DNA from 4 places in the Labrenzia sp. THAF187b genome. Region 1 is predicted to be linked to each of the others. Evidence: predicted binding sites of a transcription regulator. Region 1 holds the regulator's gene; each other region holds the start of a gene.
The links. Region 1 encodes PhoB, which activates phosphate uptake and scavenging genes when phosphate is short. Its sites were predicted from a motif close to TGTCATNNANCTGTCAT; they were not measured.
Positions count from the first base shown of each region.

Region 1 (7,327 bases):
ATCGCTCCGTCCACCGAAACCATCGCCAAGGGTGAGTACCCGGTTTCCCGTCCGCTGTTCTTCTACATCAAGAAGGCACACATCGGCGTTATCCCGGGCCTGAAAGAATACGCTCAGTTCTTCGTTTCTGACGAAATCGCTGGCCCGGACGGCCCGCTGGCCCAGTATGGCCTGGTTTCCGATCCGGAGCTTGCCGCTACGCAGGCTTCCATCGAAGCCGAAGAAACGATGGGCAACTAAGCACATCTTTCCGGAAGGGCGGCTTCGGCCGCCCTTTCTTTCTTCTTTGCCGGTTGGGTCGCCCTATGTCACTTCCATATATTCTTATTGCGCTGCTGGTTCTGGCTGTCGCCGGATACATAGTCGGCCGCGGAAAAGCCTTAAGTTCTGCCGGAGGGGATGTGCGAGAGCTCCATTCCCTGCCTGGTTATTACGGCTGGAACGTCGTTGTTTCGATACTGGTTCCTGCCCTCCTGCTGCTCATTGCGTGGCTGATCTTCCAGCCCATCATTCTTGACAGTCAGGTTTCCTCCAAGATTTCCGAAGAGACCATTGCCGCAAGTTCGCTCGACCTCGTCATGAGCGACGTCGTACGTGTTGCCGAGGGTCTCGACCTTGCCGTTTCTCAAGGTGCCATGTCGGCCGACATGGCGTCTTCCATCCGTACCGATCTGACCGACGTGCGCAGCCGTCTCGGCGAGATAGGTGTCGCGCTCGGTTCCGAAGTGACCGCCGAAACGTTGCGGGCCGCGCAGACATACCGCAGCATCTCTGGCACAGGCCTGCTGTTACGGACAATCGCCGTTCTGGCGGTCGGCCTGATCGGTTTCGCTGTCGGTGTTCTGCGCACCAACAAGGATTTCCGTGCCCGCAACGTCGTGGAAACGGTCGTCCGCTATATCCTGATTGCAGCAGCCTCGATCGCCATCCTGACGACTGTCGGCATCGTGCTTTCGCTGATCTTCAACACGGTCGAGTTCTTCCGGCTCTATCCGGCCGCGGACTTCTTCTTCGGCCTGACCTGGGCGCCGAGCTTCGGCGGTGGATCGGAGCTGGGGATCGTGCCGCTGATCTGGGCGACCATGTATATCTCCCTGATCGCACTCGCCGTCGCCGTGCCTATCGGTCTGTTCGCTGCCATCTACCTGTCTGAGTATGCAACGCCGCACGTACGCGCCGTTGCCAAGCCGCTGCTCGAGATCCTGGCCGGTATTCCAACCATCGTTTACGGTCTCTTCGCGCTGCTCACAGTCGGCCCGCTTCTGATGAACGTCTTCGGCTCCGGCGGTGCGCTCGGCGTAAGCTGGATGTCCGGTGCTTCCTCGGTGTTCACCGCGGGCGCTGTCATGGGCATCATGCTGATCCCTTTCGTCAGCTCGCTCTCCGACGACATCATCAACGCTGTGCCGCAGGCCATGCGTGACGGTTCGCTCGGGCTTGGTGCCACCCATTCGGAAACCGTGAAGCAGGTCATTCTGCCGGCGGCCCTGCCGGGGATCGTCGGGGCCATCCTGCTCGCGGCCTCTCGCGCCATCGGTGAAACCATGATTGTTGTTCTGGGGGCCGGCGCGGCTGCCCGCCTCAGCATGAACCCGCTCGAAGCGATGACCACCGTGACCGCGAAGATCGTCAGCCAGCTCACCGGCGACGCCGACTTTGCCTCCCCGGAAGCCCTTGTCGCCTTCGCGCTCGGCATGACCCTGTTCGTCGTGACCCTGGGGCTCAACATCGTCGCGCTCTACATCGTGCGCAAATATCGGGAGCAGTACGACTAATGACCGACACGACCCTTACGCCACCGTCGGGCAAGACCAGCGCTCCGACCCCGCACAAGACCACGTCGATCCTCGAACTCGATCCGCTGACCAGAAAGCGCAACGCCGCTGAAGCGCGCTTCAAGCTCTACGGCATCATTGCCATCGGCATCGGCCTGTTCTTCCTCGTTGCGCTGCTGTGGGCAATTCTGTCCAACGGCCTTGGCGCCTTCAGCCAGACCTTCCTGAAGGTGGATGTACCGCTCAATCAGGAGCAGATTGCCGAAGCGGAAAAGTCGGTGGTCAAGACGTCCAAGTACCGGGCCATCATCGACGACGCCTTTGCCAAGGAACTCGCCGGTGCAAACATCACCACAGACATGTCGGAAAAAGACCTGCAAAAGCTGTTCTCGTCGGGTGCTGCCGCCACGGTCCGTGACTTTGCGCTTGCCAACCCGGACAAGATCGGTTCGACGGTAACCTTCGAGCTGATCGCCTCATCCCGTGTCGACGGCTACCTGAAGGGCCGCGTCAAGCGCGAGGATCTTGCCGAAGACAAGAATCTGGATGCGGCACACCTGGATCTGGCTGACCAGATGCAGTCCGCCGGCATTCTGGAGAAGCGCTTCAACTGGGCCTTCATCACCGGGACCGATGCTTCCGACAGCCGTCCGGAGCAGGCCGGCATCGGGGCGTCCATGATCGGGTCGCTGTTCATGATGCTGGTGGTGCTGTTCCTGTCGCTGCCGATCGGCGTGGCCGCTTCCATCTACCTGGAAGAGTTCGCTCCGCAGAACAAGTTCACAGATCTGATCGAGGTGAATATCTCCAACCTGGCCGCGGTTCCGTCCATCGTTTTCGGTATTCTCGGTCTGGCGGTGTTCATCCAGTTCATGCATCTGCCGCAATCCGCACCGCTGGTCGGTGGCCTGGTGCTGACGCTGATGACACTTCCGACGATCATCATCTCCACCCGCGCCTCCTTGAAGGCTGTTCCGCCGAGCATCCGCGATGCGGCCCTTGGCATTGGCGCCTCCAAGATGCAGTCGATCTTCCACCATGTCCTGCCGCTGGCAATGCCGGGCATTCTGACCGGCACGATCATCGGTCTGGCACAGGCGCTTGGGGAAACCGCTCCGCTGCTCCTGATCGGGATGGTCGGCTTCATCGCCTCCAATTTCCCGGACGGTGTGGCTGCCGGTTTCTTCTCTCCGAACTCGGCCATGCCGGCCCAGATCTACGAGTGGGCGAAACGTGCCGACCCGGCCTTCTATGAACGCGCTTGGGGCGGGATCATCGTGCTGCTGGTCTTCCTCATGACCATGAACATTATCGCTATCATCCTGCGCCGCAGGTTTGAACGCCGCTGGTAAGGATTGCTCCGATGAACGAGATGCCGAATTTTGAACAGGCGAAAACCATGACCGACAGCAAAATTTCCGCGAACAAGGTGCAGGTCTATTATGGCGATACCCACGCCATCAAGGACGTGGACATCGAGATCCAGCCGCGGTCCGTGACTGCCTTCATCGGTCCGTCCGGATGTGGCAAGTCAACGTTCCTGCGGACGATCAACCGTATGAACGACACCATCGACATCTGCCGTGTGGAAGGGTCGATCAAGATCGACGGTGAGGACATCTACGATCCCAAGGTCGATCCCGTACAGCTGCGTGCCAAGGTCGGCATGGTGTTCCAGAAGCCGAACCCGTTTCCCAAGTCGATCTACGACAACATTGCGTACGGTCCGCGGATCCATGGACTGGCCCGCAGCAAGTCCGAGCTTGATGAGATCGTTGCCTCCAGCCTGCAGAAGGCCGGACTTTGGGAAGAAGTCAAAAACCGTCTGGACGAGCCGGGCACCGGCATGTCGGGCGGTCAGCAGCAGCGTCTGTGCATTGCCCGCGCGATTGCCGTCAGCCCGGAAGTGATCCTGATGGACGAACCGTGCTCGGCACTCGACCCCATCGCGACCGCGAAGGTGGAAGAGCTGATCGACGAACTGCGGGAAAACTTCACCATCGTGATCGTGACCCACTCGATGCAGCAGGCTGCCCGTGTGTCTCAGCGTACCGCGTTCTTCCACCTGGGTATTTTGGTGGAGGAAGGTCTGACGGAGGACATCTTTACCAATCCGAAGGACAAGCGTACGCAGGACTATATTACGGGCCGCTTCGGCTAAGCATTTTTTAGGTTTCTGAAGGGGACACAGGATGTCTGAACATACAGTCTCGGCTTACGATGACGAACTGACGGCCATGGCCGGCAAGGTTGCCGAAATGGGTGGTATTGCCGAAAAGGCTTTCGCCGATGCGGTGTCCGCGCTGGTGTCGCAGGATCTGGAGCTTGCCAAGGCGACGATCAAGGGCGATGTCCGGCTGGACAGCCTTTACAACGAACTTGAAGTCAAGCTGATCGAGCTGATCGTCCGCCGCCAGCCTATGGGGCAGGACCTGCGTGAAATCACCGCTGCAACGCGCATTGCCAATGACCTGGAGCGTGTTGGCGATCTTGCAAAGAACGTTGCCAAGCGCGTCATCGCCATCGACAGCGACTTGCAGTCCAAGAAGCTCGCGATCGGTGTGGAGCACATGACGGAACTCGCTCTTTCGCAGCTCAAGCAGGTGCTGGATGCCTACGCCCGGAAGGATGCGGAAGCCGCCCGCCGGGTTCAGGAAGCCGATGCCGAGGTCGATGCGATCTACACGTCGATCTTCCGTGAACTCCTGACCTACATGATGGAAGACCCGCGGGTCATTACCCAGTGCGTCCATCTCTTGTTCTGCGCAAAGAACATCGAGCGCATCGGCGATCACGCGACGAACATCGCCGAGAACGTCTACTACATGGTCACTGGCGAGCGTTTGCCGGAAGACCGGGCAAAGGTCGACGAAACAGGCGCGGTCTGACCTGCTGGTAATCGTCGGATTTGCAGAAGATCTTAACGGCCGGCGCTTCGGCGCCGGTTGCGGTAATTGGAGCGAGATGTATGCCGAAGGTGCTCATCGTTGAAGACGAAGAACCGCTCAGCCTTCTATTGAGATACAATTTGGAAGCGGAAGGGTACTCGGTCGAGTCCTGTGTCCGGGGTGATGAGGCGGAAATCCGCCTGCGGGAAAGCCTGCCGGATCTGTTGCTGCTCGACTGGATGCTGCCGGGACTGTCCGGAATTGAACTGTGCCGCCGCCTGCGGGCGCGCGAAGACACCGAGCGCCTGCCGGTCATCATGCTGACGGCACGCGGTGAGGAAGCAGAGCGCATCCGCGGCCTGTCGACCGGTGCCGACGACTACGTGGTCAAGCCTTTCTCGGTACCGGAATTGATGGCCCGCGTGCGCGCCATCCTGCGCCGGGCAAGCCCGGAAGTGGTGTCCAGCATGTTGCGGTCGGGCGATATCGAACTGGATCGCGAAACGCACCGTGTTCGCCGCAACACCAAGGAAATACACCTGGGGCCGACGGAATTCCGCCTGCTGGAATTCCTGATGACATCGCCTGGCCGTGTCTTCTCCCGCGAACAACTGCTGGATGGGGTCTGGGGTCACGATGTCTACGTGGACGAACGCACTGTCGATGTTCACGTCGGTCGCTTGCGCAAGGCTCTGAACAAGGGCAAGGCGAAGGATCCTATCCGTACCGTCCGTGGTGCCGGATACGCCTTTAATGACCAGTTCACGGCAGTCGGCTGATTTCACCGGCCAACGCCCTGAATGAAGCCCGCCATTGGCGGGCTTTTTTGTCTTGCCCTCAAGTTTTTCATCACGGAGGAAACACCTCCGGGAACCAGCATGCCAGGCGGCGCGGTTGTACCGTTGTTGTTGATTGGCTAGCTTCGGGGTGGAGATCAGCCCGTTTTGAAAGTGAACTCATGACAGCGTTTGTGATCGGCCAGATGCAAATTCAAAATCGCGACTGGATGGCGGAGTACTTTGCAAGAATTCCAGACCTGGTTGCGGCACATGGAGGGCGGTTCCTTGTCCGTGGTGGCAATCCCAGCGGTCTTGAAGGGGATCTGTTGATCCCGGATGCAGCTTTTATCCTCGAGTTCCCTGACCGGGAAAGCGCTAACGATTTCTGGACTTCTGCGGAATTTCAAGATCTTGCGAAGCTGCGGCGCTCCGGTTCCAGGTTGAACGCGATCCTGGTCGATAGACTAGTCGAATAACCGGATGCCGTTAGCCTCGGGAGCGCGAGAGAAAGTCACACTTCCTGCGAGATTCCGAAAGCGGGTTTGCGACCAGTCATTGGCGATCGAAAGTGTGTTCAAGGAACGAAAAAAGCCCGCCAGATGGCGGGCTTTCTCATGAATTGGTTCGGTGCGAGGCTATCAGCCTGCCTGAGCCATCGTCTTGCGGTCGCGGCGGCGGTCGGCGACCGGCTGATACGCGATCTTGCAGTGATGAGCGCAGTAGGGGACGCCGGCATCGGACTGGCGGCCGCAGAAGTAGAAGTCGTCGGTTGCCGGGTCGCCAATCGGCCATTTGCAGGTCCGCTCGGTCAGCGTCAGGATCGTTGCCCGCTGCGAGATCGGAACAAGTTCTGCAATCGGCTCCACGCGCGGCTTGGCAGCCACCACTGGTGCAGGCGAGATGTCTGCTTTCAGGGCCGTTGCGCCGATCGACTGCGGATGTGACGTCGTCGGTTTCTTCGGCGCTGCACCCGTGGCAGGAGCTGCGGTGCGCGGCCGGCGCGGCTTGGCGCTTGAAGAGGTGGACTTGGCGCGGCCGGACAGGCCAAGGCGGTGCACCTTGCCGATCACGGCGTTACGGGTAACACCACCCAGTTCGCCTGCGATCTGGCTTGCGCTCAAGCCGTCGCCCCAAAGCTTTTTGAGAAGCTCAACTCGTTCGTTTGTCCAACTCATTGCCGCACCCTTTAGTTTGACCGTCCTGCGGCCATTAACCCCGTGTTAAGCATGCGCAAGCACGCTTAATGCTGGCAGATCTAGTGCCTCTTGGTGATTTGCCTCACGAGATCTCGTGTCTGATTGCTGAGAGGTTACAATAACGTTAATTTGTCAGGCAACCACTCGACCCAAACCAGTTGGGGATGAAACGACTTTTCCCCAATTATGGCGAGGTCATTGAGAATTTTATGAAATCCGCCCTCTGCGGCACATGAAATGTCTTGTGCGCCATTTCCATTGACAGTGCATGGTACCGGCAGTGTATAAGAAAGCCGCTGCGTGCCGCCTCATCGGGGCGGCACGTTGCGTTTTGGCCCTTCGGCATCTTTTCAAGGTGACGGCTCGGCGTCGGGGCGACGCAGGGACAGCAGGGGCGTTTAAAGGAGACAAACGAGGTTATGTCCGCGACTGCACTATTCGGAAATTACGCAAGATCGAACCTTTCTTTCGATCATGGGGAAGGCGTCTGGCTGGTTACCACCGATGGCCGACGATTCCTCGATTGCGGTTCCGGCATCGCGGTCAACGCACTCGGTCATGCCCATCCGCATCTGGTCAAGGCATTGCAGGATCAGGCAGCCAAGCTGTGGCATACCTCCAACCTGCACCAGATCCCGGATGGCGAACGGCTGGCGCAGCGCCTGTGCGCGGAAACCTTTGCCGACAAG
Region 1 covers NZ_CP045344.1:5,990,519-5,997,845, reverse strand. The annotation lists gene FIV03_RS27515 (substrate-binding domain-containing protein) at 1-240, shown strand, start outside; gene pstC (phosphate ABC transporter permease subunit PstC) at 306-1,775, shown strand; gene pstA (phosphate ABC transporter permease PstA) at 1,775-3,127, shown strand; gene pstB (phosphate ABC transporter ATP-binding protein PstB) at 3,139-3,936, shown strand; gene phoU (phosphate signaling complex protein PhoU) at 3,968-4,663, shown strand; gene phoB (phosphate regulon transcriptional regulator PhoB) at 4,744-5,442, shown strand; gene FIV03_RS27485 (DUF1330 domain-containing protein) at 5,622-5,918, shown strand; gene FIV03_RS27480 (GcrA family cell cycle regulator) at 6,081-6,617, opposite strand; gene FIV03_RS27475 (aspartate aminotransferase family protein) at 7,058-7,327, shown strand, end outside.

Region 2 (7,327 bases), 1.8 Mb from region 1:
TCGCGTCGGAAGAAATCGTTCGCAACCCCGGCGGCACCTGCGACCGGCAGATCGAATCCCGACTGAAAGCCATGAAATAATACGACTGAATCTGAGCCTGTTTTTAAGGATAGGTTCAAATAATCTGTCCTGAGCGCAAAGATTACGAATTTTTCATCGAATTCGACTTGTGCTCGGGATAGGCTTTTCCCATATGTTGAGGGAGTTGTGTTGCATGCGCGATTGCATGCGCACGTCTATCTAGAAGGGGATTCATACGACCATGTCGACCTATGACCGTCAATCTCAAGGCGCGTATACCGTCGCCGGCGCACGCGCCGAGGCCGGCATCGATCAGGGCCTGCGCTCCTACATGCTGGGCGTCTATAACTACATGACCATCGGCCTTGCGCTGACCGGCTTTCTTGCGCTGGCAACGGTCATGCTTGCAACGACCACCGATCCGAACTCCGCTGTCGCCAGCCTTGGCAACGGCCGCATGCTCACACAGCTGGGTGTTGCCATCTACGGCAGCCCGCTGAAATGGGTTGTCATGCTCGCACCGCTCGGAATGGTGTTCTGGCTGTCCTTCCGCATTCAGTCCATGAGTGCCGGCGCAGCGCGGACCCTTTTCCTGGTCTACGCATCCGTAATGGGTATCTCCCTGTCCTCGATCTTCCTGGTTTACACCCCGGGCTCGATCGCTCAGGTCTTCTTCATCACCGCCGGTACCTTCGGCGCGCTGAGCCTGTTCGGCTACACCACGAAGAAGGACCTCTCCGGCTGGGGCTCGTTCCTGTTCATCGGCCTGATCGGTATCGTGATCGCGTCGCTGGTCAACATCTTCATGGCATCTTCCGCCCTGCAGTTCGCCATCTCCGTGATCGGTGTTCTGGTGTTCGCCGGCCTGACCGCCTACGACACCCAGCAGATCAAGGAAATGTACTACGAAGGCGACAGCGGTGAAGTCGCTACGAAGAAGTCCGTCATGGGCGCGCTGCGTCTGTACCTCGACTTCATCAACCTGTTCATCATGCTGCTGCAGCTGTTCGGCAACCGCGACTAAGCGCAGCCAAACTGAACAAACGGAAAAGCCCGGCCTTGTGCCGGGCTTTTTTGTGACCGCACGACTGTCCGACACATCGCACGCCGACACTTGCGCCAATGGGCGTCAACGCAAGCCTTGCGCAAATCAATGGAATGAAGCGGCAGAACACTGCGCTGCCAGACTTGGCCGAACCAATCGTCTGGTCCTCGGCCAGAAGGTAACCGACCAGCATTAGCCGGTCATTGACGCCACCTTCAAGGAAATGCACGTGAGCGGATCAGCGCAGGGGAAATGAACCTCACCCGGCCATCAGCAGACTGACCGGATACCTGGTCAGGCGTCGACCACCCGAAGATGTTTTTTCTTCTCCAGAACCCTCAGCACCTGCGCCAGATCGTGGCCACGCTTCAGGATCATGCCCCCGGTCGCCACGACCGAATAAGCGCCCTGGCGGCGGGCCAGCTTCGGGTCCTTCTCGATCCTGTAAAGCGGCATTTCGGAAGATCTGCGAAACACGGAGAAGATTGCCCGGTCCTTCAGGAGGTCGATGGCATAGTCCCGCCACTCGCCGTCGGCGACCATGCGCCCGTAGAGCCTCAGAATGACATCGAGTTCGCGCCTGTTGAATGCAACAATGGGTTTGGGAGGGGGAGCCGGTTGATGTTGTGGCGACGGGCTTGCACCCGCACCACGCTGAAACGCGCTGTCGTCGGCTTCGCTCATTCCGCCTCCATTCCGTTCGCGGTTTCGCTGCTGACAGGTAACCGACAAGAGAATCGTCGGGAGACGCCTGTCACCTGGCTGTCATGATGCGTCTTCTTTAGCCATTCTGGCAAGCCCGCAACGTCATATTGACTGACAGAGGTCCGAAACCAGAGTAATTTTGCCAATAAGTTTTACGGGAAGAAGTGCAAAAACGAACGCAACGGCACTTTGCCAAGAAAGAATGCATAAATTTCCTTGATTTTGCCGCATTCCAGCCCTTGGCCAGCCATTTTAGACACCCATATTAAGATCATACCCTGATGGGTATGGCCCGTAGAAGCCGCGGAATGCATTAGCCCCCCAGCCCCCCGGGGTTTTTACTGGCCAACCAGATTTAGTGAGTCAAACATCAGGGCAACTGAAGGGCCGGCATTATGCCGGCCCTTTTCATTTGTGGACCTGCCTGTTCCTCTGCTTTCAAACTACTTCAGAAAATCCCTGAGGAACGACAGGAACCGCGCATCCGTTCCATAGGCCACATTGACCCGCATTGCCGGCTTCTGCCGGGTCTCCCGGTTCGGATAGAAGACGGCGCCCGGTGCAATGAAGATGCTTTGCTTGCTGGCAGCAGCGCACAGTTCCCGTTCATCCACATCATCGGGAAACTCCACCCAGAGATAGAACCCGGGAATGGAGCACTCCCGCACAGACAACCCGATCGCCTCCAGTGTCCCGAAGGATGCCTTGTAGGCATCTTCCACCCGGCTCCTGAGACGCCGCAGATGTCTCAGATAATGGCCGGCCTGCATCAGATTGAACACGAAGCGTTCGACGTGGTCGGATGAATTGACCACCGTCAGCATCTTGATATCGGCAAGCTGGCGGATGATGTCCGGATTTCCAGCCACGTAGCCGCATCTGAGACTGGCCGACAGTGTCTTGGAAAAGGTGCCGAGATAAAGCACCCGCTCCAGCTGGTCCAGCGCCGCCAGCCTTGGCAACGTGGCCGGAAGAATGTCGGCAAGCGCATCGTTTTCAACCAGGAGAAATCCCCAGCGCTCGGCAAGCTGCATCAACCCGAATGACCGCGAAGGGGACAGGGAACCGCCGGTCGGATTGTGGCCGTGGGACTGGGTGACAAACATCTTCGGCCGGTAAAGAGCGAGTTTGGCGGTCAGGTCTTCCAGGTCCGGACCGTCCCTGTCCCGCCGGATACCGACAATCTGCACCTTGGCGAAGGTCAGCTTGGAAAAGAGCGGATAATAGCCCGGCTCATCGACAAAAACCGTATCACCAGGCTCCGTCAGATGCCGGATGATCAGATCCAGGCCATGGTTGACGCCATGGGTCAAAAGAAGCCCTTGCGGATCGGCCGGGATCGACCGCTCCAGCAACTGCATCCGCAGCCGGTCCCTCAGCGGACCATATCCCCACGAACTGCCGTAGCCGAATTCGATCGCTTCGGGAAAGGGCGTCTTGGCGTTGGCGAAATGGCGGCGCAGCTCCGCCCCCTCCATCCACGACGGCGGCGGGCGTCCGTCTCCCGGACGCACTTCATAATGCTGTTCCAGCTGCTCCCGCAGCAACGACATGCCGTCGACCGCGGCCGTGACATGTGGCGCAGGCGGGGTCTTGGAAGCTGGTCCGACCTGTGACATGTAGTATCCGGAGCCGGCCCGCGCTTCCAGTAGCCCTCGGGCGACCAGCCGGTCGTAAGCTTCCGCCATCGTGTTTTTCGAAACGCCGTTCTCCCGCGCGGCCTGACGAATGGAAGGCAACCGCTCAAACGTCTTGTACGCCCCTGCCTCCAGCATCAGCGCGACTTTCTCGACGATCTGATCGACGCGAGACAGTTTCCGCCCGCTACCCGTAACCCTCATTGTCCCTCAAAATTTACTGGGACAGTGCTGCCCATAAATCCGACAACTGTCCCTTGATTGTCCCAATCATTTTTATGACAGTTTGCCCCATTACGCCAGCAAATGGCAATTTCCTTGGGAGGGAAAAATGACCAAAGTAAGTAGACGCAGCCTTCTTGCAGGTGCAGCCGTTGGCGGCACCGCCCTCGCAGCACCGATTGCGGCCAAGGCACAGGATGCGGTTGAGTGGCGCATGCAGGCTCTCTGGGACGCCGGCACCACACCTTTCGAATTCGAGAAGAAGTTTGTCGAGCGCGTCAGCGAACTGACCGACGGCAATTTCAAGATCACACTGTTCTCCGCCGGCCAGCTCGTGCCTGCCAACCAGGCATTCGATGCCGTTCGCGCCGGTGCATTCCAGCTGATGAAGACCTTCGACGGCTACGAAGCCGGCAAGATCCCGGCATTTGCCTTCACGTCCACCATCCCGTTCGGCTTCCCCGAGTCCGACCAGTATGAAGCCTGGTTCTACGAAAAGGGCGGTCTGGATCTCGCCCGCGAAGCCTATGCAAAGGCCGGCCTCTTCTACATTGCCCCCACCGTCTATGGCGAAGAGCCGATCCACTCGACCGTCAAGATGGAAACCATCGCCGACATGGCCGGCAAGAAGGGCCGCTTTGTCGGGCTCGCTTCCGCGGTCATGGCCGACCAGGGCGTTTCCGTGACCCCGCTGCCGACGGCGGAAGTCTATACGGCGCTTGAAAAAGGCCTGATCGATTTTGCCGACCGCGGCGATCTCACCGCCAACTACGAAGCAGGCCTTGGCGAAGTCGCCAAGTTCATCATCCTGCCGGGCGTGCACCAGCCGACCACCGCCACCAGCTATGTCGCCAACCAGGGCGCCTATGACGCCCTGCCGGACGACTACAAGGCGGCGCTTGCCGTTGCGGCTCGGGAGATCTCCGGATCGCTGCGCCAGCACATCATGGTGCAGAATGTCGACGTCCTGAAGAAATACGGCGAACAAGGCGTCGAGATCATCCAGCTCGACCCGGCCGATGTCGCGGCCAACCGGTCCAAGGCTGTCGAGTCCTGGAAAAAGGCTACCAAGGAAGACGATCTGGCGAATCGCGTGCTCGCGAGCCAGATTGAGTTCATGACAGCCCTCGGGCTGATCTGACCCTTCCTCCCACCGGACGGTAGACGGCACCTCCCTGCCGTCTGCCGTCCGGTCGTCCTTTCGATCGGCAAATGCTCAGCTTCATGAAATCCGTCAGTTCCATCGTCACCGGCGTCAACCGGTTGTTCTTCCTCCTTGCGGCGGCGCTCATCTTCGCGGTGGTGCCGATCCTGCTGTTCGAAGTGGTCGCAAGATACCTGTTCGATGCGCCGACGGTGTGGGCCATGGAAGCCAGCACGTTGATCTTCGGTCCGCATTTCATGCTGGCCGGACCTTACCTTCTGCACCTGAAGGGCCACGTCGCCGTCGACATCTTCAGCGAAAAACTGACGGGATTGCCGAAAGTGGCTCTCGACGTGTTCTCCTATGCCGTCATTGCTGTGTTTGCAGGCGTTTTTGCCTGGGTCAGCTGGCCGCTTGCAATCAACGCCTACTCCCTCGGCGAAACCAGCTTTTCCGCCTGGAACCCACCTGTCTGGTGGCTGAAATTCGTCGTGCCGCTTTCCTTTGCGCTCCTGTTTTTGCAGGCCCTTGTTGAAGCCTGCAACGCAACGCGCCCGGCGCAGGAACAGACGGGAGCAAGCGCATGAGCTCCGAATTCGTTCTTGCCATCATGTTCGCCAGCCTTGTGGGCCTGCTGCTCACCGGCCTGCCGCTTGCCTTCACGCTCGGCGCACTTGCGCTCGTTTTCACGCTAACGCTGTGGGGCCCCGCCGCCCTCTCCGTTACCGTCCTCAACCTCTACTCCACCATGACGTCGGAATCGCTCCTCGCGATCCCGCTTTATGTGATGATGGCCAGCATCCTTCAGCGTTCCGGTGTTATCGAAAGCCTTTACCGGGCCATGGAGCTCTGGTCGCGGCGGTTACCGGGTGGCCTGGCGGTGGGCACCATCGCCATCTGCACGATCATCGCCGCCATGACGGGCATCGTCGGTGCCGCGGTTGCCGCCATGGGCATGCTGGCCCTGCCCTCCATGCTGAAGCGCAAATATAGTCCGGAGCTCGCGATCGGGACGATCTGTGCCGGCGGAACGCTCGGCATCCTGATCCCGCCCTCGGTGATCACCATCGTCTATGCCGTGACCGCACAGGCCTCTATCGGCCAGATGTTCATCGCCGGCGTGGTGCCGGGCCTGCTGCTCGCCTCGCTCTATATCGGCTATATCGTTCTGCGGTCCGCGCTCAACCCGTCCATCGCCCCGCGTCCGGACAACGACGCCCCGGCCACCTGGGAAGAGCGCATTGCCTCGCTGAAATCCCTCATCCTGCCGCTGCTGATCATCGTCGGCGTCCTTGGCACGATCTACATGGGTATCGCAACACCCACGGAAGCAGCCGCCGTCGGCGTCTTCCTGGCGTTCCTGTCTTCGCTTATCGAGCGCCGGTTCGGCTGGGAGCTCATATCCGGCGTTGCCCTCGACGTGGTCAAGGTGACCGCCATGATCCTCTGGATCACCATCGGTGCGCGGGCCTTTGTGGCAATCTTCACCGGCACCGGCGGCGCGGACTTCCTCCTGTCCTTCATTCAGGATCTCGATGCCAACCGCTGGATCGTGCTCGCCATCATGCTGGGCATTCTGTTCTTCCTCGGCATGTTCCTGGACGAAATGGGCATCATCCTCTTGTGCGTGCCCGTCTTCCTGCCGGTGATCGACTTCCTCGAGTTCGACCGGCTCTGGTTCGGCATCCTGTTCCTCGTTTCGGCGCAGATGGCCTACATCTCCCCGCCCTTCGGCTACACGCTCTTCTACATGAAGGGTGTCCTGCCCGCCGGCATCGGCATGGGCACGGTCTACCGTGCCATCGTTCCCTTCATCCTGCTGCAAGCCATCGGTATCTTCATCTGCGCCATGTTTCCGGAGCTGGTGTTGTGGCTGCCGCAATCCATGATCAATTGACAGACAGGTTTCCCCCGATGAGTGACGTCACTTCGTCCCGTATTGAAGGTTTTCACAAGCTGGACCCGGCCGGCCGGCTCCAGGCAGTCCAGCGCCAGGCGAATCTCGACAACAAGTCCGTCTCCGACCTTGTGGAAGCGGCATCCGGAAACATCGAACTGGCCGACCGCCTTGTCGAAAACGCCATTTCTTCCATGTCCATTCCTGTCGGTATCGCGACCAACATGACCGTGGACGGACGGGACGTCCTGGTGCCGATGGCCAGCGAGGAATCCTCCGTCATCGCCGCCGTGTGCAACTCGGCCAAGCGCTGCCGGCCGACCGGTGGCTTCAAGACCTCCACAAGCGGCCCGCTGATGGCAGCCCAGATCCAGCTTCTGGGTGCCAGCGACCCTGAAAACGTCCGTCTCCAGGTTTTTGAACGCATCGACGACATCCGCACCATCTGCGAAGAGATCGATCCGCTTCTGGTGAAGCTCGGCGGCGGCTTCCGTGACCTCGACATAAGGGTCATCGACACTGCCGAAGGGCCGATGACCATCGTTCACATCATCGTCGACACGCGCGACGCGATGGGCGCCAACGCCGTCAACAGCATGGCCGAGGCCCTTGCACCCAAGCTGGAAGAATGGACCGGCGCCCGCAGTCTCCTGCGC
Region 2 covers NZ_CP045344.1:1,682,582-1,689,908, reverse strand. The annotation lists gene FIV03_RS07765 (hypothetical protein) at 1-80, shown strand, start outside; gene FIV03_RS07760 (Bax inhibitor-1/YccA family protein) at 263-1,045, shown strand; gene FIV03_RS07755 (DUF2794 domain-containing protein) at 1,361-1,750, opposite strand; gene FIV03_RS07750 (PLP-dependent aminotransferase family protein) at 2,215-3,612, opposite strand; gene dctP (TRAP transporter substrate-binding protein DctP) at 3,740-4,771, shown strand; gene FIV03_RS07740 (TRAP transporter small permease subunit) at 4,855-5,361, shown strand; gene FIV03_RS07735 (TRAP transporter large permease subunit) at 5,358-6,671, shown strand; gene FIV03_RS07730 (hydroxymethylglutaryl-CoA reductase, degradative) at 6,689-7,327, shown strand, end outside.
Region 2: the regulator PhoB is predicted to act here: its motif matches at 1,819-1,835, upstream of FIV03_RS07755 (DUF2794 domain-containing protein).

Region 3 (7,327 bases), 2.0 Mb from region 1:
CTGTCAGAAACGGTCACGAAGAAATCGGCTTCCGTGGCCAGGTACTTCAGCGCCAGATGCGAGGGTTCCTTGCAGTCTAACCGGCCCATGTTCGACACCGGACCGGACGCCGTGACGGGCTTTCCGGCTTCGATGCTGGCCATAAGGGCGGGTGCGTGTTCTGGCTCCGCCACGACGATGGTGACATCGTGGCCCCAGGTCAGGCGTGCGCCGACGGCACAGGCGGCGGCAAGTCCGCCGACACCCGCCTGCAGGAAGACATGCGTGGGTGGTGTCTTGATCTGCCGGGCAATTTCCGCGGCCATCACAAGATAGCCCTCCATGACGTCGTGTCCGGCGGCGGTCATGCCCGGCCAGGTGCTGTCCGGCAGCAAGGTCCAGCCTTCGGCCTCGGCGCGCCTCTGGGCTTCCGTCATGCTGTCTTCATAGGTGGCTCCGACCCGGACAACATCAGCGCCCCGGGCCTTGAGGCGGGCCTCAAAGGCGCTTGGAACACTATCGGCAACGAAGACGACAGCCCTGGCCCCAAACAGCGGAGCGCCTGCGGCAAGGGACATGCCGTGGTTCCCGGCACTCGCACAGACAAAGGTCATGCCGTTGAGTGCGGAGGAATGAAAGGGGGCAAGCCCGTCACGGATGCGCTGGTCAGCCAGTTTGGCAATCGCATAGGCAGCGCCAAGCGCCTTGAAGCTGCCAAGGCCCATGCGCTGCCGTTCGTCCTTGAGGGCAAGGTTCTCGATAGCAAGATCGGCTGCTAGGTCATTTGCATTCAGCAGCGGGGTTTCATCCGCACGCGGGCATTTCCGAAAAAGGTTCTCTGCTCCGGCGACGTCCTGCGACACGGATCCATCCGCAAGCCCGCTTTGCTCGGGAAGGCCTCTGCCGAGGAAAGGGTTTTTAAGTGTTTTCATCGTCTGCCCCGCGCGGTTTCCCGGGCAGGTCAGCAGCTCTGAAGGCCGGTTGCAAGCGACTTGCGGAAAATGACGGTTACGAACCAGACCGGGCCGTGTCCGAGATGTTGAGCCCGGTTGCGAAAAAGACTTGCCTGTTGCTGATGAATCGAAATATCATGAATTATGGATATGAAAGATGCACTGAGCGCTTTTGGGGCGCTCAGCCAGAAAACCAGACTGGAAGTCTTCCGGCTGCTGATCCGGGCTGGTGATGCGGGAATGACTGCCGGCGAGATCGGCGAGGCGCTGGACGTTCGGCAGAACACGATGTCGGCGAACCTTGCTGTTCTGCTTCAGTCCGGGCTGGTCCGCAATGAACGCGAGGGGCGGTCGATCCGGTACTTCGCGGACCTTGACGGCATACGTGAGTTGCTGACGTTTCTGATGGCCGATTGCTGTGGTGGTCATCCGGAACTTTGTGCGCAGGTCATCGAGACGATTGCCTGCGGAGAGACCTGTTCAGGTTAAGGGGGACCAAATGTCCGGCGATGTCTATAACGTGCTTTTCCTGTGCACGGGCAATTCCGCCCGGTCGATCATGGCGGAGGCGATCCTGAACCGGGACGGGCAGGGCCGCTTCAGGGCGTTTTCTGCCGGGTCACAACCGGCTGGCGCCGTGCGTCCGGAAGCACTTGCCTTGCTCAGCAAGCTCAATTTCAAGACGGATGGGTTGCGCTCGAAGGACTGGGTCGAATTCGCTGTGCCGGATGCCCCGGTCATGGATTTCGTCTTTACCGTTTGCGACAATGCGGCCAAGGAAACCTGCCCTGTCTGGCCCGGGCAGCCGATGTCCGCTCATTGGGGGCTGCCGGACCCTGCAGCGGTTGTCGGAAGTGACAGCGAACGGGCGGTCGCATTCAACGATGCCTTCCGGATGCTCAGCAACCGGATCTCGGTGTTCGTGAGCCTGCCGATGTCTTCGCTCGACCGTCTGTCCCTGCAGAAGAAACTCGATCAGATCGGGCAGTCCGCCGAAGAGCACGTGTAACGCTTCTCCGGCGGACTTGTTTCAAGGTTGTCGCGTCAGGCGACTGCCTGGCCCTCGCGTGACGTGCGCAGGGTCAGCAGTGCGATGACCAGGGCGATGAGTGCACAGGCGGCAACCGCGCCGACCAATGGCAAAGCTGTCCGGTCGAAGAACGGGCTGCAGACGAGGATCATCACGCCACCGGCGACCATCTGGAAGGTGCCGCCGAGGGAGGAGGCCATGCCGGCATGTTCGCCATGTTCTTCCAGCGCCATGACCATCACCGGAGCAATGACCTGGCCGAGGCAGGAGTTGCCGATGAAGAAGAGCGCCATCAGAACCGGCAGGTCGTCGATGCCGCTCCACACAAGAATGACCAGCAGGACGTTGGCTGCCGCAAATCCGCTGACGGCCATCAATGCCACTCTGCCCATGCCAAAGCGCTCTCCAAGCGAGGCGGCAAACTGGGAAGACGCAAAGAAGCCGATCGCGTTCAGCGCGAAAACAAGGCTGAAGGCTGTCGGCGTCAACTGGTACTGGGTCATGTAGACCAGCGGCGCGGCGGCGATGAAGACGAAGAAACTCGCCAGCGAGAAGCCGCCGATCAGCGTCAGACCCATGAACCTGCTGTCGCGCATCAGGTAGATGGCGCTGCGCAGCATCGCTGTCGGGTCGATCTTGCCCCGGCGCTCGGCCGGTAGCGTTTCGGGCAGCAAAAAGGCCATTTGCAGCATGGCGAGAAGGGAAATAACGCCCAGGGCCACAAAGATCAGGCGCCAACTGCCGAACTGGATGATCAAGCTGCCGGCGAGCGGTGCAAGCATCGGCGAAACGCTGAAGACCAGCATCACCAAAGCCATCAGCCTGGTCGCCTTTGGTCCGGTGTGGAGGTCGCGGACTACGGCCCGCACGATGACCATCGGCGCGCCGGCACCAAGAGCCTGCACGAAACGGCCGAATGTCAGGGCTGAAACGTCGACCGCGGTCGCGCACATGACCGATCCGATGAGGAAGACGATCAGGCCCAGAAAGGCGGGCAGCTTGCGTCCGAACCGGTCTGCCAACGGACCGTAGATCAACTGGGCTAGCCCGAAAGCGATGAAATAGACCGTGAAGGTCATATGAACCGCAGCGTCGTCCGTCTGCAACGCCTGCACGATTTCCGGCATGGCGGGCAGATAGAGGTCGATGGCAAATGGACCGACAGCAGCGAGAAGCCCCAGCACAATGGCGGAGCGGACAAAACCGATCTGCATTGGAAAATCCGATGAAAAATGCGCCGGAGGCACAAATGCGGGAAAGTCTGGAAGATGGAGGTGGCGGTGATCACCGCCCGGCCTTGATATGATGTAAGTGCTCGAAATGCAAATTCAAGGCTTGCTGGGTGTTGTCATGAAAGCTTCATGCAACTGTCACCGATATTGTAATCAGGGCCACTAGCTTGCGCGCACCATCAACCCGATATTTTGTGGGAGCGAGTGCAATGGCGGACCTTCGTGGGCGCTTTTTAAAAGGTGTCAGCCTTTCAGTCCTGTTCGGCCTTGGCGCCGTGTCGGCAGCACAGGCAGAGTATTTCGAGCGTATCAACACATTCCCGGTCTACAAGACCCTGCCGGAAGGCGTGGATCAGGCCACCGAAACCGTTGCCGAAATCATCTATGCCACGAAGGACGGCCGCACGCTCGTCTTCACCGACAGCCCGGGCGAAGCCATTGTTTTCGTCAATGCGGCCAACCCGCTGAACCTGCAGCCGATGGGCCGCACCGCGCTTGGTGGTGAGCCGACTTCGGTCGCCGTCGGCGAAACATTCGCCTATGCGGGCGTCAACACGTCCGAAGACTACGTCAATGCGTCCGGCCATCTGGCCGTGATCGCTCTCGACGGTCTTGGTATCACCGCGAAGTGCGACGCCAAGGGTCAGCCGGACAGCGTTGCCATCTCTCCGGACGGCAAGTTCGTTGCGATCGCCATCGAGAACGAGCGCGACGAAGATCTGAACGACGGCGTGATCCCGCAAATGCCGGCCGGCCATCTCGCGATCTTCGATCTGGACGAAACCGGCACGCCGACCAACTGTGACGCGGTCCGCATCGTTGACCTGACGGGTCTTGCGGAAGTCGCGCCGACCGATCCGGAGCCGGAGTTCGTTTCGATCAACTCCCAGAACCAGGTTGTCGTCACGCTGCAGGAAAACAACCATATCGCCGTGGTCGATCTGGCCTCCGGTGAAGTTGTCAGCCATTTCTCCGCCGGTGCGGCTTCGGCTGAAAACATTCCGGTTTCCAAGGCGCGCATGAGCGATGCCTCCGGTTCGACCGAAAACGTCAAGCGTGAGCCGGATGCGGTTGCCTGGATCGACGACGAGCGTTTCGTGACCGCCAACGAAGGCGACTACGAAGGCGGTTCGCGCGGCTTCACCATCTGGAACACCAAGGGCGAGGTCCTGTTCGACAGTGGTAACCAGATGGAACACCTTGGCATGGCCAACGGCCACTATCCGGCCAAGCGCGCGTCCAAGAAGGGCACCGAGCCGGAAGGTGTGACGGTTGGTGAATTCGGCGGTGAAAAGCTGATCTTCGTCAATTCCGAACGCGGCAACTTCGTCGCTGTCTACAAGGACACCGGCGCCGAGCCGGAATTCGTCCAGTTCCTGCCGACCCATGTCGGTCCGGAAGGTTCACTTGCGATCCCGAGCCGTGACCTGTTTGTGGTTGCCAACGAGGTCGACAGTGCGGAAGACAACGTTCGCGCGCAGGTCTCCCTCTACAAGTTTGGTGCGGAAGCTCCGTCCTACCCGATGGTCGTGTCCGAAACCGATCCGGAAAAAGGCGCGCCGATCGGCTGGGGTGCACTGTCTGCACTGGCTGCAGACCCGGAAGACGGCAACAAGCTCTACGCCGTCAGCGACAGCTTCTATGACGACGCCCGCATCTACACTCTGGACATCTCTTCCAAGCCGGCAAAAATCGTTGCCTATGCAACCGTTCAGGGTGGCAAGCAGGCAAAACTGGACCTGGAAGGCATCTCCGTTGCCAAGGATGGCGGCTTCTGGCTGGCTTCCGAAGGCAATCCGGACAAGGAACTGCAGCACCTGCTGCTGAAGGTCGGCACCGACGGTCAGGTTCAGGAAGAAATCACGCTTCCGGAGGAGCTGAATGCCCAGTCCGCACGTTTCTCCTTTGAAGGCGTTGCCGAGTTCGAAATGGACGGCAAGACGCTGGTGGCCGTGGCCGTTCAGCGTGAATGGAAAGACGACCCGAAGGGCATGGTGAAGCTGGCCATCTACAACCCGGCCGACAAGTCCTGGGGCTTCGTTCACTATCCGCTCGACAAGCCGAAGAGCGCAGCCGGTGGCTGGGTCGGCCTGTCGGAAATCGTCTCCATGGGCGACGGCAAGTTCGCCATCCTGGAGCGCGATAACAAGGGTGGTGAAGACGCAGCCATCAAGCAGATCACCACGATCTCCCTGGACGGTGTGACCCCGGCTGCCTACGGATCCGAGCTCCCGGTGCTCCAGAAGCATTACGCCATGGATATCCTGCCGGCTCTGGCCGAAGGCAAGGGCTGGGTTCTCGACAAGCCGGAAGGCCTGACGATCACGGCCGATGGCCGCCTGATCCTGGTCACCGACAATGACGGTGTTGACGACGCACCGGGTGAAACCCGGCTGATCAACCTCGGCCCGGCAAGCCGCCTGAACTAAGGTACTTCAGACAAAGGTCCTCCCAAGACCTGAGCGAAGGTCCGGCCGCTTTACGCAGCCGGGCCTTTCCTTTTCTGCATTGCCATTCTCAAGCCGTGAAACTTCGTCTTTGCCAGTGCCACAGGGCAGCAAGGCTGTGCAGTCCGGTGAGTGCTGCAAGCAAAAGCGCCGCGGCATGGTGCAGGCCTGCCGGTGGCAATCCGGCGAAAGTCGCAAGTCCCGGCAATGTGCCATTCGCAATCATTTCCAGGCTACCGGATATGACGATCATGCCGACACCGCTGACCAGAAGCAGAAGCGGTACGAGGCGCAAGGCGGCGTGGACGCCCTTGCCGATAGCTTGCTGCAACCCGGAATGAACGGCGAACACCGGCTGAGGGGACCCCATTGTCAGCCAAAAAATTGTGCGAACAAGAGCGAGCAGGCCCGCAGACAAGCCAAGTCCCAGATGGGTTTTCAAAAGGTTTGGCGAAAACGGTTCGTTGTTCGTCAGGGCATAGCCGGTAGCCAAGGCACTGATGGTAAGAGCGGCAATCGTCCAGTGCAGCAACCTGTTTCCGGTTACGGGCAAGACCGCCATCATTCATCCTCCCGAATGACGTTGTAGAGCGCGGCATGAAAGCTGATGCCCTTGAATTCCGCGACGATGCCACTTTTGCCGAGTTTCCGGATGGCGGCCTGATACGCATCTGGACTTTCCCAAAGCGCGATGTTGACCAACTGGAACTTTGCCTGCGGAGACAGGGACTGGTGCAGGCGCGTGGTGATGTAGCCGGGCTGCTCTTTCAGGAAGTCACGCGCCTGTTCCCAACTGCGAACTGCATCGGCAAGACGGTCTTCGGGAACTTCAAAGGAATTGATCAGGGTTACCGGGGCCTTGGTGTTGATTTCACTCGCCATGGCGGAGACTCCCAGGTTGGCGGTCAGGAAGGAAAGTGCTGCCAGATGAATGGCACGACGTGTCCAGAGTGATGTCATTTCGAACTCCTATTTATATAGCAAGCTATGTTTATTTATATAGGGTGCTATCTATCGTATATGCAAGGGATGACCTTCGAAAAAGATTCCTCCGCCGGGTATCTGGCAAACCACATGGCACGGCTGTTTGCCGCCGGTCTCCATCGCCGCATCCGGCCGCTAGGCCTGTCGCCGGGGCAATTTCCGGCGCTGGTCGCCCTTTGGGCAAAGGAAGGACGCACGCAAAAGGAACTCGTGCAGTTGCTTGATATCGAACAGGCAACGCTGGCAAACACCCTGGCCCGGATGGAACGGGACGGCTTGATCACCCGCCGGGCGAGTGAAGAAGACGGCCGGGTTCAGGAAATTTTCCTGACCGACAAGGCCAAGGTGCTGGAAAAGGAAGCCATCGCGTCTGCGATTGCCCAGAACGGAGAAGCGCTGGAGGGGTTTTCGGAACAGGAAAAGGCGCAGTTCCTGGATTTCATGCACAGAGCCATTTCAGCCATGCAGAAAGCCCAGACCGGCAGTTCCCGATGAGTGCCAGCTTGCTGGGCCTGTTCGGCGTATCCTTTCTGGCTGCCACCCTGCTGCCCGCCCAATCCGAACTTGGCCTTTCCGGCCTGATAGCGCTTGGAACGGAACCCGTCGTTCTGCTGGTTGCGGCGGCAAGCCTTGGCAACACGCTCGGATCGATGGTCAACTGGGTTCTTGGTCGGGCAGCAACCGCCTGGTCGACCGCTTCAT
Region 3 covers NZ_CP045344.1:1,873,121-1,880,447, forward strand. The annotation lists gene FIV03_RS08620 (pyridoxal-phosphate dependent enzyme) at 1-911, opposite strand, end outside; gene FIV03_RS08625 (metalloregulator ArsR/SmtB family transcription factor) at 1,077-1,421, shown strand; gene FIV03_RS08630 (arsenate reductase ArsC) at 1,432-1,941, shown strand; gene FIV03_RS08635 (multidrug effflux MFS transporter) at 1,977-3,176, opposite strand; gene FIV03_RS08640 (esterase-like activity of phytase family protein) at 3,404-5,623, shown strand; gene FIV03_RS08645 (cytochrome b/b6 domain-containing protein) at 5,712-6,206, opposite strand; gene FIV03_RS08650 (antibiotic biosynthesis monooxygenase family protein) at 6,203-6,601, opposite strand; gene FIV03_RS08655 (MarR family transcriptional regulator) at 6,671-7,120, shown strand; gene FIV03_RS08660 (YqaA family protein) at 7,117-7,327, shown strand, end outside.
Region 3: the regulator PhoB is predicted to act here: its motif matches at 3,309-3,325, upstream of FIV03_RS08640 (esterase-like activity of phytase family protein).

Region 4 (7,327 bases), 1.5 Mb from region 1:
GGCAACTCGCTGCCTGGGGGATCACGACCGGGACGAGCCCAACTCATTCATGCATATCGCTTCCCGCTCCTGAAGCCCACAGGTGTTTGCGAATATCCGGTGTCAGTTGCAGGAGAGAGTTTCGGTTGGCGTATGCGGCCCATCCTTCGAGACGCCGCTTGCGCGGCTCCTCAGGATGAGGGTGTGGGAAGGTAGGCCTCTCACCAGCCTGGCAACACATATCACCTCATCCCGAGGAAGCGCGTAGCGCTGTCTCGAAAGGGTGGGCCTCGCTCTCCGTGGGCCTCCAGCGATCCAGAAGCGGACAACGAAACGTCCGTGTGCAAGGGCCTCAAGGCCCCAACCGCGTCATCCCGGACGCAGCGCAGCGAAGATCCGGGATCGGTGAGCCAAAGACCATCTTGGTAAGGTACGCTTTGCCTTGGGTGCCGCTGGCTCTCCATTCCCCGCTCGCGCATAGCGGTGCCGGGGCGACGGCAATACCGCTGAAAAGCCAAGGCCGGCAGCAGAACTGCCGGCCCCATAACGCGATTTCCGATTGCTTACGCGGTGCCGCAGATTTCCGCGAGCAGGCTTGCCGCCACGGAGAATTTCGACACGCTGAGACCGCCGTCGAGGATTTCGGAAACCGAGCGTTTGCGCCGGCCCACTTCCGCCTCGTGTTCCTCCAGCCAGCTTGTAAAACCGCCGGCGCGAACCGCCGCGATGGCCAGGGCGCGCTGCGCGGAGACCAGCATGGCCCGTGCCCGGTCGAGTGCGAGGCCGTCGTAGTAGTCCCGGACGTCGAGATCGTTGGCGAGCTCGAGCATCGCACCGAGCTGGAAGTGGTGAGCAACTTCGAAATAGGCCCTTGCAGCCGTATCCAGATCAGCCCCGGTTTCTTCCGACACGATGACGATATCGGGAATGGCCCGCTCGGCCGGCAGCCAGGCGATCCGCCGGGCGAGGCTTTCCGGAACACCCTGCTCCACGAAGGCTGCGGTGCGCTCCGCCAGGACCGCGGCGGGTTCTTCCGGCAAGACCGCTTCCAGGCGGTCGCGCAGCGCGGCGATACCGGCACGGAACCGCTCGACAACGGCAAACAGGCCCTTGTCGAAGGACACGTTGCGCTTGAACCAGACGACCCGTTCCAGAAGCAGCGACTGGATTTCCGAATAGAGCTCCAGCTGCAGAGCGCCGTCGATCTTCGTGTCGAGCTGGTCGATCTCCGTGTTGAGATCGGTCAGGTCGTAGCTGTTGCGCACGGCAACGAAGCCCTGAGCGATTTCGGTCGCGGTTGCGTCGGTCTGGTCACGCAGACGGGTGATGAAGGTCGCCCCGCCCCGGTTGATCATCGAGTTGGCCAGCATCGTGGCGATGATTTCACGCCGCAGGCGGTGGCCGCTGATCTCGTCCTTGTAGGTGTCGGCCATCTGGTCCGGGAAATAGCGGAACAGTTCGCGCGCCAGATAATCGTCGTCCGGAACCGAGCTTTCCAGCAGCGCGTCGTAAAGCGTGATCTTGGCATAGGCCAGCAGCACGCCCAGTTCGGCGCGGGTCAGCAGCAGCCCGGCCTTGCGCATCTCGTCGAGTGTTGCCTCGTCTGGCAGCTGTTCAACCACCCGGTCCAGAAGGCCTGCCTGTTCCAGCTGGCGCATCATGCGCACCTGGTAGCCGAAGTCTTCCATGCCGCGCAGTTCGGTCATGGAGATGGCCAGGGTCTGCAGGTAGTTGTTCCGCAACACGAGTTCGGCGACCTCGTCGGTCATTTCGGCCAGAAGTTCGTTGCGCTGCTCGATGGTCAGCTTGCCGGATTTCACCGCGGCGCCGAGGGCGATCTTGATGTTGACCTCCATGTCCGAGGAGTTCACCCCGGCGGAATTGTCGATCGCATCGGAGTTGCAGCGCCCACCCTTCTTGTTGAACTCGATACGGGCGAGCTGGGTCAGGCCGAGGTTGGCACCTTCGCCGATCACCTTTGCGCCGATTTCCGATGCGGTGATGCGGATCGGGTCATTGGCGCGATCGCCCACATCGGCGTCCGTTTCCGACTTGGCGCGAATATAAGTGCCGATACCGCCGAACCACAGCAAGTCGACTTCCATCTTCAAGATGGCGGTCATCACTTCCTGCGGCGTTGCACTGCCCTTGTTCAGGTTGAGCAGGGACTGCATTTCCGGTGAAAGCGGAATGGACTTCAGCTGGCGCGAGAAGATGCCGCCACCCTTGGAAATCAGGTCTGTGTTGTAGTCCTTCCAGGACGAGCGACCGAGGTCGAACATCCGTTTGCGCTCTTCCCAGGTCTTTGCCGGGTCCGGATCCGGATCGATGAAGATGTCGCGGTGATCGAAGGCCGCGATCAGCCTGGTTGCCTTCGACAGCAACATGCCGTTGCCGAAGACGTCGCCGGACATGTCGCCGACACCGGCCGCCGTGAAGGGCTGGGTCTGGATATCCCGGTTCATCTCGCGGAAGTGCCGCTTGACCGCTTCCCAGGCGCCGCGTGCGGTGATGCCCATCTTCTTGTGATCGTAGCCGGCGGACCCGCCGGAGGCAAAGGCGTCGCCCAGCCAGAAGTGCCTTCCTTCCGAAATGCCGTTGGCCGTATCGGAGAAGGTGGCTGTGCCCTTGTCGGCTGCCACCACCAGATAGGGGTCGTCACCGTCATAGCGCTGCACGCGCTCCGGCGGCAGGATGTTGTCCTCACCGAGGTTGTCGGTCACGTCCAGAAGGGCGTTGATGAAGATCTTGTAGCTTTCGGTGCCTTCCTTGAACCAGGCATCGCGATCGCTCATCGGCGGCAGGTTCTTGGGCACGAAACCGCCCTTGGCACCGACCGGGACGATCACCGCGTTCTTCACCTGCTGTGCCTTCACCAGACCGAGCACTTCGGTACGGAAGTCCTGCGGTCGGTCGGACCAGCGCAGGCCGCCACGGGCAACCATGCCGAAACGCAGGTGCACGCCTTCCACGCGGGGGCTGTAGACAAAGATTTCCCGGAACGGACGCGGTTGGGGCAGGTCGTCGATCTGGCGGCTGTTGATCTTGAAGGCGAAGGTCGGCTTGGGCTGACCCTTCTTGTCGAGCTGGTAGAAGTTCGTGCGCAGGATCGATTCAATCGTGTTCTGGAACCGGCGCAGGATGCGGTCGTCGTCAAGGCTGGCGACGTCCTCCAGATCGGCGGTCAGTTCGCTTTCCAGCCGTTCCGTGCCGAGGTCCCTGTCCTTTTCGGTGACATCCGGGTTGAAGCGCAGGTGGAACAGTTCCACCAGTTTGGCCGCGATCTTCGGGTAGTTGTTGAGCGTGGACCACATGTAGTCTTCGGAGAAGCGGATACCGGCCTGGCGCAGGTATCTCGACAGCGCGCGGATCACTGCCACGTCGCGCCAGGCAAGCTCCGCCGTCAGCACTAGGCGGTTATAGCCGTCGTCCTCCGCCAGCCCGGTCCAGACTGCCATGAACATGCTTTCCAGCCGGGGTTGCAGCTGATCGGAAAAGACGATGTCTTCGCCGCTGCGCGATTCCAGCGTCATTTCGTGCAGGTAGGACATGGGGGCATCGGCCGGCGTGATGCGGTAGGTTCGCTCGTTGATCACGCGGAAACCCATGTTTTCCAGAAGCGGCACGCGCGCGGAAAGCGGGATCGGCGAACCGCGGTGATAGACCTTTAGCGACAGGCGGCTGTCCCTGGTGCCTGCCTGGCGGTGGAACGTGATGGTGGTGTCGTTCTTGTCGGACAGGGTTTCCAGCTTGACGATGTCGAACACCGCGGACTGGGCGTTGTAGACTTCCTTGTAGCCACCATGAAACGAAAGCGCGTAGCGATCGGCCAGCTTGCGGGCCTGTGAGGGCGCGAATTCGTCCTTGAGCGCATCGCGCACACTGTCGGACCAGGTGCGCACCATGTCGGCAACGGCGGCCTCCAGCTCTTCCTGCTGAGGCGTCGGCGTTTCCCCGCGATCGCGGCCGATGATGTAGTGAACCCGCGCAAGCGGACCTTCTGGATAGGTAACGTACCAGGCCGACACGCGTCCTTCATAGACCGAGGCCAGATAGGTGCCGACGTTCAGGCGAACTTCGGTGGAATAGCGATCACGCGGGACGAAGACCAGAATGGAGACATAGCGGTCGAACTTGTCCGGGCGGGACAGCACGCGAATGCGCGGGCGCTCGTCCAGCTGCAGGATGGCGATGGAAAAGTCGAACAGGCGCTCCCGTTCGATCTGGAACAGCTCGTCACGCGGGAAAGCTTCCAGAACGTTGCGGAGGGCACGGCCGGAATGGCTTTCAGACCCGTAGCCGGCGCGGGCCAGAACGCTGGCAACCTTGCGGCGCAGGAACGGGATGGTGCTGGTCGGTTCGGTATAGGCGGTCGAGGCGAACAGGCCGACGATGCGCAGCTCGCCGTTCATGTTGCCTTCGTCGTCATAAAGCTTGGCGCCGACGTAATCCATGTGCACGCGCCGGTGCACGGTGCTCTTCACGTTGGCCTTGGCGATGATCAGCGGTTCGGGTTTCTTCAGGAACTCGCGAATTTCCGGCGTGATCTGCACGAACTCCGTGCCGCGGCGGAGAACGCGCACATCCGGGTCGGACAAGAGGCCGAGGCCCGTGCCCTCATGGGGGGAAAGCTCGCCCTCCTCGACACCGCCTTCGAACATGTATTCGCGCATGCCGAGGAAAATGAAGTTGTCGTTCTCCATCCACTCCAGGAAGTGGATTGCCTCCCACAGCTCGTCGCTGCTGCCGGGGATTTGCGTGGTCTTGTAGGTGTCGATGGCCTCCGCCAGGCGTTCCTGCATCGGCTTGAAGTCCGACACGACGGAGCGGACATCGGACAGAACCTTGTCGAGCCGCGCCTTGAGGGCTGCGCGGGCTTCGGGCGAATCAATCCGTGTCACGTGGATATGGATGAGGCTTTCCTGCCGGTCGGTCCGCTTCGGTGGTTTCTTGCGAGCCGTGGCGGTTGTCAGTGTGCCGTTGTCATCCCGTTCCACGATGAAGATCGGGTGCAGAACCAGATGCACTTCGATCTTGCTTTCCTGCAGCTCGTCCATGACGGAATCGACCAGGAAGGGCATGTTGTCGTTGACGATCTCGATCACCGAGACGCCCTTGACCTTGCTGCCCTGGGCCTTGAACGCCGGATCGGCGATGCTGACACGATGCGTGCCGAGTTCGTGGTTCTGGAAATCCTGCCAGGCGTCCCGGGCAAAGCCGGTCAGCTCTTCCGCGGTGTAGGCCACGAGGTCTTCCGCTGCGCCCCGGTCATAAAAGGCGCGGGAAAACTCGGCGAGAGCCGGATCTTCCTGATTCAAGGTTGCTTGGACCGCGTCGATGAGTTTGAGTTTCTCGACGTCGTGTTTGTCCGGCATTTTCCATCCCCTTAGGCGATCGTATGGTTTGGCTCTGTCGCTGGCTCGTTCTAAGACTTAAGTTCATATTTCAGCGACATAAACGGTTTCATGACGGGAGGAGCAAATTGTCAAGTAAAGTCACGGCCTTGCAAATCGATTCAAATGTAACATTGAGTGAAAAGACACAGGCTTATTTCGACTTGTGCCAGGAGAAGCTGGGTCTCGTTCCCAACGTCCTCAAGGCATATGCGTTCGACGAAACGAAGCTGCGCGCCTTCACCGACATGTACAACGACCTCATGCTGGGCGAGTGTACACTCTCCAAGCTCGAGAGAGAGATGATTGCCGTTGCGGTATCAGCGGTCAACCGCTGTTTTTATTGCCTGACGGCTCATGGTGCTGCGGTGCGCGAGCTTTCCGGGGACCCCGTACTGGGGGAACTGATGGTGATGAACTACCGCGTTGCGGACCTTTCACCTAAGCAGCGGGCGATGCTCGACTTCGCCGTCAAGTTGACGGAGAAGCCGGCGGAAATCGTGGAAAGCGACCGGCAAGCCCTGCGCGATGTCGGGTTTACGGATCGCGACATCTGGGACATCGCCTCGGTAACGGGCTTCTTCAACATGTCCAACAGGGTGGCTGCGGCGTCCGACATGCGCCCGAATGATGAGTATCACTCAAGGGCCCGTTGAGATAACGGAGCGTCGCGCGGCGGTGACAAGCCGCGCGATTGGGTGTATGACGCTTGCGATTTTGCACCGATCTGCCTGACGGCTTTCGGGCCCTGGGGTTCGAAACTGGCGGCGATCATGAGAGGGAGAGGAACGGGCGATGGTTGCGCGCGTGTTTATTGATGGTGAAGCCGGTACGACGGGTCTGCAGATCCGCGAGCGCCTTGCCATGCGCCGCGACCTTGAGCTGATCTCCATTCCGGACGAAAGCCGGAAGGATCCGGCAGCCCGGGCCGACTACCTCAACAAGGCCGATATTGCCATTCTTTGCCTGCCGGATGCGGCGGCAAAGGAAAGCGTTGCCCTGATCGAGAACGACACCACCCGTGTGATTGACGCCTCCAGCGCCCACCGGGTTGCCGAGGGCTGGGCCTACGGCTTTGCCGAAATGGACCTCGACCAGGCCGACATCATCGCCGCGGCCATGCGCGTCGCCAATCCGGGCTGCTGGCCGCAGGGCCTGATCGCTGCGGTTCGTCCGCTGATCACCGCAGAGCTGATGCCGGCGGACTTCAACCTGACCTATTTCGGCATCTCCGGGTATTCCGGTGGTGGCAAGGGCATGATTGCCGATTACGAAGCTGCCGGAACCAGCGCAAATTCGTTTGCGCCCTATGCGCTCGGGTTCAATCACAAGCACCTTCCGGAAATGACGGAATATGGCCTGCTCGACGCAGCTCCACTGTTCACTCCGACCGTTGGCGATTTCTACAAGGGCATGCTGACGGTGGTTCCGTTGAACCTGGCAGGCCTTGCCAAGGTGCCGACGGGCGAGCAGCTGCATGCGGCGATCGCCGATCATTTCGCTTCTGCACCCGGCGGATTTGTCGAGGTCGCGCCGCTGGAAGCACTCGAGAAATCCGACAGCCTCAATCCGCAGGCGCTCAACGACACCAACAAGCTGCAACTGCACGTCTTTGCAAATGACGCCAGGGCGCAGGCTGCGATCGTTGCCGTCTACGACAACCTGGGCAAGGGCGCGTCCGGCGCTGCCGTCCAGAACCTCAATCTGATGCTCGGTGTCGATCAGACAACCAGCCTTGCCGCGTAAGCGGGCATCCGTTTTCAGGCCTTTCAGGAGAGAAGAAGAATGGAAAAATTTGAGACCCTGACCGGTGTCGCAGCGCCGTTGCCGATCGTGAACATCGACACGGACATGATCATTCCGAAGCAGTTCCTGAAGACGATCAAGCGCACAGGCCTCGGCACCGCGCTGTTCCACGAAATGCGCACCAACGACGACGGATCGGAGAACGAGAA
Region 4 covers NZ_CP045344.1:1,408,841-1,416,167, forward strand. The annotation lists gene FIV03_RS06525 (NAD-glutamate dehydrogenase) at 543-5,354, opposite strand; gene FIV03_RS06530 (peroxidase-related enzyme) at 5,462-6,028, shown strand; gene argC (N-acetyl-gamma-glutamyl-phosphate reductase) at 6,168-7,118, shown strand; gene leuD (3-isopropylmalate dehydratase small subunit) at 7,158-7,327, shown strand, end outside.
Region 4: the regulator PhoB is predicted to act here: its motif matches at 5,434-5,450, upstream of FIV03_RS06525 (NAD-glutamate dehydrogenase).